DNA from 2 places in the Bacillus sp. JZ39 genome. Region 2 is predicted to be linked to the other one. Evidence: riboswitches for the same ligand, from Rfam matches in the RefSeq annotation. Region 2 holds a riboswitch; the other holds the start of a gene.
The links. A riboswitch is a leader RNA that binds a small molecule or an ion and turns the genes downstream of it on or off. The one in region 2 is predicted to bind thiamine pyrophosphate.
Positions count from the first base shown of each region.

Region 1: another riboswitch for thiamine pyrophosphate. It lies ahead of thiT (energy-coupled thiamine transporter ThiT); the one in region 2 lies ahead of thiU (HMP/thiamine ABC transporter substrate-binding protein ThiU).

Region 1 is NZ_CP096389.1:2,962,544-2,968,650, reverse strand. Features, by position in the region: gene M1D65_RS15295 (MOSC domain-containing protein) at 1-281, shown strand, start outside; gene M1D65_RS15290 (DinB family protein) at 287-775, opposite strand; gene M1D65_RS15285 (NfeD family protein) at 943-1,467, shown strand; gene floT (flotillin lipid rafts scaffold protein FloT) at 1,488-3,017, shown strand; gene M1D65_RS15275 (GNAT family N-acetyltransferase) at 3,035-3,556, shown strand; gene thiT (energy-coupled thiamine transporter ThiT) at 3,598-4,176, opposite strand; TPP riboswitch at 4,276-4,377, opposite strand; rRNA gene M1D65_RS15265 (16S ribosomal RNA) at 4,842-6,107, shown strand, end outside.
Region 2 is NZ_CP096389.1:1,358,711-1,364,817, forward strand. Features, by position in the region: gene thiX (HMP/thiamine ABC transporter permease ThiX) at 1-232, opposite strand, end outside; gene M1D65_RS07140 (ABC transporter ATP-binding protein) at 207-1,850, opposite strand; gene M1D65_RS07145 (ECF transporter S component) at 1,837-2,436, opposite strand; gene thiU (HMP/thiamine ABC transporter substrate-binding protein ThiU) at 2,438-3,040, opposite strand; TPP riboswitch at 3,137-3,249, opposite strand; gene ykoG (two-component system response regulator YkoG) at 3,351-4,037, shown strand; gene ykoH (two-component system sensor histidine kinase YkoH) at 4,041-5,405, shown strand; gene M1D65_RS07165 (PepSY domain-containing protein) at 5,402-6,082, shown strand.

The DNA of each region.
Region 1 (6,107 bases), 1.6 Mb from region 2:
TGCCAGATCTTACTTCATTAAAAGAAGGAAGCCGGATTATTTTTCCGAGCGGAGCGGCTCTGCTGTGTGAGGGCGAAAATGATCCGTGTATCCAGCCGGGAGAAGTCATTCAGTCTTATTATCCGGACCAACCGAAGCTGGCGCCGGCTTTCGTCCGCCACGCACTGGGCATTAGAGGGATTGTATGTATTGTGGAAAGACCTGGTGCTGTTTACACAGGTGATGAAATAGAAGTTCATTCCTATCAGCGAAAAGTCAAACGAAAAGCAGAAAGGGTCTGATGAAATCAGGCCCTTTCTATCTTTTCTTTAATTTCTTTCATTTGGCTGAGGTGCCGTTTTTCATGATGGCCGATAAAATCGATCCACTGTCTGACAGTCAGCTCTTGAAACACAGGATGCGGAAGCACTCTTTCAAAATCTTCTTCTTTCAGAGAGGCAATCGCAGCAGTCAGCTGCTCTCTTACCACATCAAGCTCACGTTTCATTTGGCTGCCTGAAATAAAATCATGCGCAGGCTCAAGATGACTCGGGGCTTTCCGTTTATTATTTCTGTCCTGTGCTACCTCAAGCGGTTTTTCTTCAATTTCTTTAATCGGAGCGTCCTTTACACGTTCCTTCAACATTTTTTGTGCGGTCATATCGATTTTTTTCAAATGGTCAAGAACTTCCCGTATGCTCCATTCTTCAGCAGAAGGCTTTTGGTTCAGCTTTTCGTCAGAAAGTCCTTTCAATTCGTTCCACGTTTCTAATCTGGCTTCATTAAAGATACTCATCATATCTCCTCCTAAAATGACATTACCATATATATAAGCAATTATCATTTATAAAGCACTTCAAATGGGTTATTTGTCTTAAAATTTTGAAACCTTTCCCGTGGTGTCTCGTATAAATGGTAACGGCGGCCGTTCATCAATGCATTGATGAAGAAAGGATGAGGAAATTGGAGTTATTTGGAGTACCTATACAAACAATTTATCTTTATACGCTTATTATTGCGGGCAGCCTTACGCTATTATTCCTGTTTTTCGGAGATGTATTTGCAGGACTGTCAGAAGGCATTCCGTTTCTTAATCCGACATTAGTGCTCTCATTTTTCACATGTTTTTCAGCGGGCGGATATATAGGTGAACTTGTATTGCCTCTGTCAAGCTTGCTGATTGCGCTTTTATCTTGCATCCTTTCGATCATGCTGGTGGTATTGCTTCACATCTTTGTACTGGTACCATTATCATCTGCAGAAGAATCATTGGCATATAGAGAAGATGATCTCAGAGGAAGACTCGGTAAAGTGATTACAGCTGTGCCGGTTGACGGGTTTGGTGAAGTGGTCATAGAAGGGATAGGCGGGACCATTTCAAAGTCAGCGGTCAGTTTTGATAATCAGCAGATCAGTTACGGGACAACGGTGTTAGTCGTAGATATTAACAACGGAGTTCTTTCGGTTACTCCGCATGAACCCATTTAATATACAAGGAGGAATTTGATATGACAATGCCGATTATAATGATCATCGGAGTTGTATTCTTTTTATTAATTGCACTAATAGCTGTGTTTATTACGAAGTATCGTACAGCAGGGCCTGATGAAGCGTTAATTGTAACGGGGAGCTATCTGGGCAATAAAAATGTTCATGTCGATGAAGGCGGCAACCGTATTAAAATCGTCCGCGGCGGAGGAACCTTTGTCCTTCCCGTCTTCCAGCAGGCAGAGCCGCTAAGCCTATTATCAAGCAAACTCGATGTTTCGACACCTGAAGTCTATACAGAACAAGGAGTGCCAGTAATGGCCGATGGAACTGCGATTATTAAAATCGGCGGTTCTATAGGAGAAATCGCTACAGCAGCCGAACAATTTTTAGGGAAATCAAAAGACGACCGTGAGCAGGAAGCGCGGGAGGTTTTAGAAGGCCACCTTCGTTCCATTCTCGGCTCAATGACAGTAGAAGAAATCTATAAAAACAGAGAAAAATTCTCTCAAGAGGTGCAGCGTGTCGCTTCACAGGATCTCGCGAAAATGGGGCTTGTAATCGTCTCGTTTACCATTAAAGATGTTCGTGATAAAAACGGTTATCTTGAATCATTAGGGAAACCAAGAATTGCCCAAGTAAAACGCGATGCTGATATCGCAACAGCAGAGGCTGATAAAGAAACCCGAATTAAGCGGGCAGAAGCCGATAAAGACGCAAAAAAATCAGAACTTGAACGGGCGACGGAAATCGCTGAAGCTGAAAAAATCAATCAGCTCAAAATGGCTGAATTCCGCAGAGAACAAGATACGGCAAAAGCGAATGCCGACCAAGCATATGATTTAGAGACTGCCAGAGCGCGCCAGCAAGTCACAGAGCAGGAAATGCAGGTTAAAATTATCGAACGCCAAAAACAAATAGAACTAGAAGAAAAAGAAATTCTTCGCCGTGAACGTCAATACGACTCAGAGGTAAAGAAAAAAGCCGATGCAGACCGTTATTCTGTTGAGCAGTCCGCAGCAGCTGAGAAAGCCAAACAGCTCGCGGAAGCCGATGCCAAGAAGTACAGTATAGAAGCAATGGCAAAGGCTGAGGCGGAAAAAGTAAGAATTGACGGGCTAGCAAAAGCAGAAGCGGAAAAAGCGAAAGGAGAGACAGAAGCAGAGGTTATCCGCCTGAAAGGTCTTGCAGAAGCGGAAGCAAAAGAGAAAATTGCGGCTGCCTTTGAACAGTACGGGCAGGCGGCGATTTTCGATATGATTGTCAAAATGCTTCCGGAATACGCGAAACAAGCAGCCGCACCTCTTTCAAATATTGATAAAATCACCGTTGTCGATACAGGAGGAAGCGGTGAATCAAGCGGAGCAAACAAAGTAACCAGCTATGCGACGAACTTAATGTCAAGTCTGCAAGAAAGTTTAAAAGCATCCTCGGGAATTGATGTAAAAGAAATGCTTGAGAACTTTTCAGGAAAAGGAAACGTAAAACAAAGCATTAATGAATTAACAAATGAAATCAAAGAAGCCAAAACGATCCAAAAATCAGAGTAAGGAAAGGGCAGAACCGTATGGTAACTGTACGTGAAGCGAAGTTAGAGGATATAAAGGACATTGCAAAAGTGCATGTAGACAGCTGGAGGACAACATACCACGAAATTATCCCGATTGATTATTTAAACAGACTGAACTATAAGGAATTTGAAGACAAATGGAAAAGTCGCTCGTTAAAGGGAGTATTTGTTGCTCAGGACGAAAAGGGTTCAGTATTCGGCTTTGCTTCATTTGGACCTATTCGCTCTGAACAAGAAGGCTATGACGGCGAGTTATACGCTATTTATCTTCTGGAAGAGCGCCAGCGGCAAGGTGCAGGCAGGGCGCTCTTAGCAAAAGGAGCAGAGTTTTTGCTTCAACATGGTTTTTCAAGTATGTTTGTTTGGGTTATTGAGCAGAATCCCTCGATTATATTTTATCAGGCCTATTCACCTGAAAGAGTAGCGGAGGACAACTTTGAAATTGCCGGAGTAAGGCTGAAAGAAGTAGGTCTTGGCTGGCCGGATCTTTCAGCTTTAAAAACACTTCTTAACAGATAACGAAAAATCCCCCAGCGGAATTCGCTGGGGGATTGTTACTTTTACGCTTTGTCACTTTTAAGCAGACGGGGTGCTGTCATAAATAATAAACATAGGACAATTGCACAAATAATGAATGAAGGAACCATGTAAGTCGCATTATAAGTTAAAGAATAAATCCATACCGGTGTTCCTTTTGGAGCAAAGCTGCCGAAAAACACAGCTCCTGAAATGACATGCGCGGCATAGCGCAGCAAACTGCCGATAAAAACTGCGCTGACCACTGAAACAATCAATTTCCCTTTTGTTTTTGATACAGCGGCTTTACGGACAGAAGAAGCGAAACAGCCGCTTATGCCGATTGCTGCGAAAGCGACAATGTAATCTAACAATAGCTGTACAGGATGTTGAGCAAACAAGTTTCCGATTGCTATTTGTACTAGACCTGTCAACAAACCTGTAGTAAGACCTGCTTTGACACCCCAGCGAAACGAAATTAAAAAGATCGGAATCATCATGATGGAGACCGAGCCTCCTTGAGGCATGCTAAGAAACATTCCTGAGACAATGTCTAAAATAACGGCTGCTGCTGTCATAATGGCAATTTCAATAAGGCGAACCAGTTGCTTAGATTGATTCATATCTATCTCCTTCCATTGACAGACAACCAAAAGGACAACAAAAAAGCAGCACGCGGAAGGATGAGAAAAGTTCCACGCACTGCTTTACGATCTGCAATTCATTTGACTTTGCCACATCCCTACGCCAGCGTTAACTAACAGGTTCAAAGGGTCAGAACGAAACCGCTCACTCTCAGCTTTAATGCTCCCCTTGTGGTCATCAGTATTTAGTTCGTTTCTACTATACAAGAAAATGAAAAAAACAACAAGATCACATGACTGATGTATATGTTCTTTTAAGAAAGTTATATGATACACACGCTTTAGAAATCATGGCGAGGATTATAGTTTATTTGTTTTATAGATTTTTTAAAAAAACTATTGCAATAAATAAATAGAGGTGTTATATTATTAAACGTCGCTGATGCACAGCGGACACAAACTAGATGCTTCAAAACAACTTGAAAAAAGTTGTTGACAAAAAAGAAGCTGAATGTTATATTAGTAAAGCTGCTTCATTGAGAAGTGACGAAATGATCTTTGAAAACTAAACAAGACAAAACGTACCTGTTAATTCATTTTTATAAATCGCACAGCGATGTGCGTAGTCAGTCAAACTAGGGCCTGCACGACGCAGGTCACACAGGTGTCGCCGCAGGATGCGGTGAACTTAACCTGTGATCCATTTATCGGAGAGTTTGATCCTGGCTCAGGACGAACGCTGGCGGCGTGCCTAATACATGCAAGTCGAGCGGACAGATGGGAGCTTGCTCCCTGATGTTAGCGGCGGACGGGTGAGTAACACGTGGGTAACCTGCCTGTAAGACTGGGATAACTCCGGGAAACCGGGGCTAATACCGGATGGTTGTTTGAACCGCATGGTTCAAACATAAAAGGTGGCTTCGGCTACCACTTACAGATGGACCCGCGGCGCATTAGCTAGTTGGTGAGGTAACGGCTCACCAAGGCGACGATGCGTAGCCGACCTGAGAGGGTGATCGGCCACACTGGGACTGAGACACGGCCCAGACTCCTACGGGAGGCAGCAGTAGGGAATCTTCCGCAATGGACGAAAGTCTGACGGAGCAACGCCGCGTGAGTGATGAAGGTTTTCGGATCGTAAAGCTCTGTTGTTAGGGAAGAACAAGTACCGTTCGAATAGGGCGGTACCTTGACGGTACCTAACCAGAAAGCCACGGCTAACTACGTGCCAGCAGCCGCGGTAATACGTAGGTGGCAAGCGTTGTCCGGAATTATTGGGCGTAAAGGGCTCGCAGGCGGTTTCTTAAGTCTGATGTGAAAGCCCCCGGCTCAACCGGGGAGGGTCATTGGAAACTGGGGAACTTGAGTGCAGAAGAGGAGAGTGGAATTCCACGTGTAGCGGTGAAATGCGTAGAGATGTGGAGGAACACCAGTGGCGAAGGCGACTCTCTGGTCTGTAACTGACGCTGAGGAGCGAAAGCGTGGGGAGCGAACAGGATTAGATACCCTGGTAGTCCACGCCGTAAACGATGAGTGCTAAGTGTTAGGGGGTTTCCGCCCCTTAGTGCTGCAGCTAACGCATTAAGCACTCCGCCTGGGGAGTACGGTCGCAAGACTGAAACTCAAAGGAATTGACGGGGGCCCGCACAAGCGGTGGAGCATGTGGTTTAATTCGAAGCAACGCGAAGAACCTTACCAGGTCTTGACATCCTCTGACAATCCTAGAGATAGGACGTCCCCTTCGGGGGCAGAGTGACAGGTGGTGCATGGTTGTCGTCAGCTCGTGTCGTGAGATGTTGGGTTAAGTCCCGCAACGAGCGCAACCCTTGATCTTAGTTGCCAGCATTCAGTTGGGCACTCTAAGGTGACTGCCGGTGACAAACCGGAGGAAGGTGGGGATGACGTCAAATCATCATGCCCCTTATGACCTGGGCTACACACGTGCTACAATGGACAGAACAAAGGGCAGC
Region 2 (6,107 bases):
TTCCAAAAACTGCGGCTGTCCACACGCACCCGAATGCTAAAATCAAAAACGGAATCGTAAACAACAACCATTTTTTCAATGGGATTCCGGCCGCCAGTAAAACGCCCGCAACGATGATGATATAAAAACATGCCGGAGTGTAAGGGTTGTAAATAAACGACAGCATGACGACACAACAAAAAACCGCCGCCGCTTTCACAGTCGGATTAATGAGATGTAACGGCTGCTTCATCACGCACCTCCTCTTGAAATGCCATCCATTCATATAGAAGGGGAAGGGTGAGCTTTGCTTTTTGGACAAGCCCTGTTTCTTGAGAAAACAACTGCGCTGGAGATCCGTCAAAGGCCAGGCCTGTATCGTGAAGCACAAGCACGCTGTCAGCATACGAAGAGACTAGCTCCATATCGTGTGTAATCATAAGGACAGCGGTTCCCTCTGCCTTGATACGCTGAATCATTTCCATGCATTCAGCCGCTGTGCGGGCGTCCTGGCCAAAGGTTGGTTCGTCTAATAATAAAACCTTTACGTCATGCATGAGCATAGTAGCAACGCTCAGTCGCCGTTTTTGCCCTTGGCTGATCGCAAACGGATGATGATCAGCCAAATGCGCAAGACCAAAACGCTGCAGCAGATGTTGCGCTTTTTTCTCAGTTTCAGCATTTGCTTTCTGGCCGAACAGAAGCTCGTCATACACCGTATCGGTGACGAATTGATGCTCGGGGTTTTGAAAAACAAATCCCATCCGTTTACGCAATTCTTTTTCTTTATATTTCTGCAGCGGCTGATCATAGAGAAGGATTTTGCCGCTTTGCGGTTTCATGAGACGAGCCAGAACTGATAGGAGCGTCGATTTTCCAGTTCCGTTCGGACCGACAAGCGCCGTTAAAGAGCCTTCACGCAACGAAAAGCTGATGTCTTTGAAAATCGCCTGCTGTCCTCTCGCGAACGAAAGGCTGCTGACTTCAAGCACACTCTCCCCAGAAGAAGCTTCCTTCTTTTTTGCATGCCCGGCAGGAATAGGCTCTTTGAACAGCATCTCTTTTGATAAAGTAAACGGCATACTCAGCTTTTCCTGCAGATGACAGACCTTTGGAATGGCGATGCCCAATTTCTTTAGTGTCTCCGCTTCATGCTGAAATAGATTTTTTGTCAGGCCATCCAGCGCCTTTTTGCCTGATTTGTCGAGCACGATCGTTCTATCAATCCAAGGCGCCCATTCATCAAGCTGGTGCTCAATGACGAGGAGGCTGAAACCTTTTTCCCGCTGAAGATCCTTCATCAGATGAACGAACTCCCGCGCTGAGAAAGGGTCTAAAAGAGAGGTCGGCTCATCTAAAATAATAAGCTCAGGCTCCATCGCCAAAATACAGGCGAGAGCCACTTTCTGCTTTTGTCCTCCTGAAAGGGTTGAGATCATTTTTTCTTTTAAATGGATAATGCGTAATTTTTCTAATACGGCGTTGATTTTCTCTGTCATTTCTTCTTTTGGAATTTGCAGATTTTCCAGCCCGAACGCTATTTCGTCCTCCACCGTCAGCATGCAGAACTGCTGATCAGGATCCTGAAAAACGACCCCGGCATGCTGAGCAATCGTTTCGGAGGTTTCAGCATCTGTGACCGGCTTTTGAAATAGAAATACATGTCCGGACTGAATGCCGTCGCAAGCCTCCGGATATAGACCGTTTAAACAAAGGGCGAGCGAGCTTTTGCCGCATCCGCTCGGTCCTAATAATAAAACACATTCTCCTTTTTGAAGCTCAAACGAAATGCCTTGAAAAACCGGTTTCTCGTCTTCTTCATAAGAGAAGCTGAGCTGCTCAACCGTCAGAAGCTCATCAAAGGCTTGCATGTTCTGACGCCCGCTTCCGTTTCTTTTTCAGTTCCTTTCCGAGTGCCATTCCGTTTAACACACCTGTATAAGCGAGAGAGTCGCTGACAGCTTTTCCGAGAAGCCCCGCCAAAAGCGCGCCGGAAATGAGGCGGATCACAAGCATAATGAGCAGATAACCTGGTGAATAGGCTGCATAGCCAGAAACAAAGAGATCATAGATAAAGCTGGCTACTGAAGACCCCATACCGGCCAGCATAAGGACAGGGAGAGAGTATGCTTTCCAGCGTGTTGCAAGAAACACAGCCTCAGCCCCGAGTCCTTGAACAATGCCAATGACGATGACCATCGGGCCAGACGGATTTCCCAGCAGGCACTCAACGAGAGCGGCAATGATTTCAGAAACGAGCGCCGCACCCGGTTTTCGAATCATGTACGCGGCGATCACAGAAACGATAAACCAAATGCCGTAAATCGGTTCATAGGCGATTGGCCCAAACATACCTGCAAGCACGTTTCCGAAATGTGTAAATAATAAATAAACAACGGCAAATACGATACTGATAACCGACATGATGACAATTTCTTTTACTTTCCAGCTTTTCATTTTATCCCTGCTTTCTGTTTTTTCTTGATGGACTGTTAGCCGAAAGATTCACAGTCATGGTGATATGGTTTGTTTGCTGCTCGGCCATGCGGAAAACGGCTTCCAATGTGCTGAATACGTCATGCGCATCCCCGTCAAGCTCGCTCGCGTAATGGACACTCTGTACGAAAGTGCCTTGGGCTTTTGCAATGTCGACAGCCTTCATAATCAATCCCATATAATCCGGCTCGTTCATTGGATAAAGGGCAAATTGGCACGGCGCTTCCGCCTTCAAGCCTCGGACAGCATCATCATTGACACGCTTATCACCTTTGGAAAGATATGTATCCCCCTGTGTGTCACCCGGGCATCCAATGGAAAACGTGCCGTTCATGACGATGTGTTGTTCGCTGTTTGCTGCATGAAGGTAAATGGCTTTTGCAGCATCGAATACATGATCAATCGATCCGCGTAACACCGTGCTGATATGGTCGGTTTTCGTCCATACCTTGGATGTATCTGTTTTTTTCAGCGCAGACTTGATCACACTGATAAAATCATCCGTCATCGGATATAAAGAGAAGCGAAAACCGGCGATTTTGCTTGTACCGCAAATATGCTCCATTTCTCCGACCTCCTGTTTTTTTGGTAAAATAAAAAACTGCATATCCTAAGGGAATATGCAGTCATAGATCGATTAAGCGCACAAAAAAATACACCATTCGGTCAACCTGCACTTCCCCACGCTGGTATTATCCAGATCGGGTCATAAGGGATCAAAGCGCGTTTCTTCCGCGCTTTATCTCAGCCAAAACAGCACCCCTAGTGCTTTCCGTATACAATTTTTTATTTTGACATCATAATAGATGATAAGAATCATTTTGTAAACAACGAAATCATTTTTTTCATATAGGGACGGGAGAGGATGATCAAATTTGGAAAAAGGACACATATTAATTGTGGAAGATGAAGAAAAAATCGCCAGGGTTCTTCAGCTTGAATTGGAATATGAAGGATACAGCGTCACGATCAAACACAATGGCACAGAAGGTCTTGATGCGGCAGCGGAAGGCGGGTATTCCTTGGTGCTTCTTGATGTCATGCTTCCGGGGCTTAGCGGACTGGAAGTGCTGCGCCGCTTGAGAAAAACGGATTCGCAGACACCGGTCATATTATTAACGGCGCGAGACAGTATTCCTGATAAGGTAACAGGTCTGGACATCGGTGCAAATGACTATGTCACCAAGCCGTTTGAAATCGAGGAATTGCTTGCGAGAATCAGGGCGGCGCTGCGGCAAAATGGAACAAAAACTGAAGATATCGGCACCTTTCTTACATATGACGATTTGCGGGTGAACGAAAAAACCCGTGAAGTGAGACGCGGAGACAAAGAGGTGGAATTAACGCCGCGGGAATTTGATCTGCTCGTCTATATGCTAAAGCATCCGCAGCAAGTGCTGACACGGGAGCAAATTCTAAGCTCAGTATGGGGATTTGATTATATCGGTGATACAAATGTCGTGGACGTCTACATAAGATACATCAGAAAAAAACTGGACTATCCTTACGAAAAACAGCTGATCCATACGATTCGCGGGGTCGGCTATGCCATTAAGGGGTAAACGATGAAGCTGAAGACCAAGATTCATCTATACACTTCGATATCACTGTTGATTTTATTAATTTTGGTTCATACCGCAGTATATCTCATTTTTTCGTCTGCGCTGACATCAAAGGATGCGGCCCGGCTTGCTGATGAGACGGATAACATTGCCGAAGCGCTGCGTGCCGCTGAAACAGAAGGAGTGGCTTTGCAGGATATGCTGCAGGCCTATCTTCCGGCAAATGGCATGGTGCGTGTAGTGAATGGTGATCAAAAAGCCGTTATGACGATCACAAAAGAAAAAGCCTATAAAGATTTTCCTCTCTCTTTTCATAGCGGCGAAACGGCAGATGTGAGGAAACCTGACGGCAAGCTGTTTGCCGAGGCTGCTGTTCCGGTGATTTGGACCGATGGACAAGTCGTGTCTCTTCAGCTGGTTGAAAGATTGGAGAACACAGAAGAGAGTCTGTTTCTGCTGAAAATCATCTTAATCGCTGCAAGTGCTGCTGTCTGCATTGCTTCTTTTTTTGCAGGCAGCTTGCTAGCCCGCCGAATCATCAATCCGATCAGACGTTTAATGATCACAATGAAAGACATACAGCGAGACAAAGAATTTAAAACGATTTCTTTAGAAGGACAGTCCAACGATGAATTGTATCAAATGGGGCTGACATTTAATGAAATGGCAATGATGCTGAAGGAGCACTATGATAAACAGCAGCAATTTATTCAAGATGCTTCACACGAATTGAAAACCCCGCTCACTATTATAGAAAGCTACAGCAGCCTGATGAAGCGGTGGGGTGCAAAAAAGCCGGAGGTGCTTGAGGAGTCGATAGAAGCCATTCACTCAGAAGCGGTGCATATGAAAAAACTGACCAATCAGCTTTTGGCGCTGGCCAAAAGCCATCAAGGACTCGAGGTTGATCTGAAAACAATCGATCTGATTAAAGCGGCGCGCGCGGTTATGCAAACGCTCCAGTCCGTTTATCAGCGTGACATATTGCTTGAAACAGATAAAGAGAGCCTGCTTGTAAAGGCAGATGAAGAACGCATCAAGCAGCTGTTGACCATTTTGCTTGATAATGCAATAAAGTATAGTGAAAAGCCTATTGAGATGTCAGCCGGAACGAGGAATGGACGGCCATTTCTATCAGTGAGGGATGAAGGCATCGGAATACCTGAGGAGCATATCCCGCATTTGTTCGAACGGTTCTACCGGGCAGATGAGGCACGAAACAGAAAAACAGGCGGAACAGGTTTAGGCCTTTCCATTGCCAAGCAAATCGCTGATGAGCATGGCATTGAGCTGTCTGTCAAAAGCAAGCCGGGACAAGGAACAGCTGTCACCATGCAATTCAGCGAACAGAATGGGGGAGGCCGATGACTAAAACAATAAAAACAGTATCTTTTGCTGCAGCAGCCATTTTAGTTGTCATCATCTGTACGTTTCTCATCATTCGGCAAACCCATGAGAACGTATTGTCAAAGGAGACTGTCGTAAAAAAAGTCGAAGCCTCTTATGAAGGCAAGGTCACGAAAGCAACACAATCAAAGGATAAAAAAACATATGATATAACCCTTGAAAATCCAAAGGGAACTTACTTTGTAAAAGCAGACGCAATATCGGCTGACATTCTTTCAATGAATAGAGTAAAAGCAGTGAATCCATCTGCCATGACAGAAAAAGAAGCCGAGCATCTCGCGCTTGAGCGGGTGCCGGGAACGGTCAAAAAACAAACACGGCAAAGTCAAGTTGCCACTTATACCATACAAAAAGAAGACGGGAAAACATACGAAGTGAAGGTAGACATGCAGGCAAAAACAGTCTTGTCTGCCGATCAAATCAGCAGCAAAGATCAACAAAAAACGCCGATTACGAAAAAAGAAGCCAAAACAATTGCAGAGCGAAAAACGGGCGGAACAGCGGATGACGCAGATCTCGAAGAAAGTGAGGGCACTCTCATCTTTGAAGTAGACGTTGATCTTCCTGATAATAAGGAAGCGACAGTGAAAATCAATGCCTACACAGGAAAGGTAGCTAACATTGTGTATGAAGACTGACGGTTTCTCATCAAATTCTCATCTT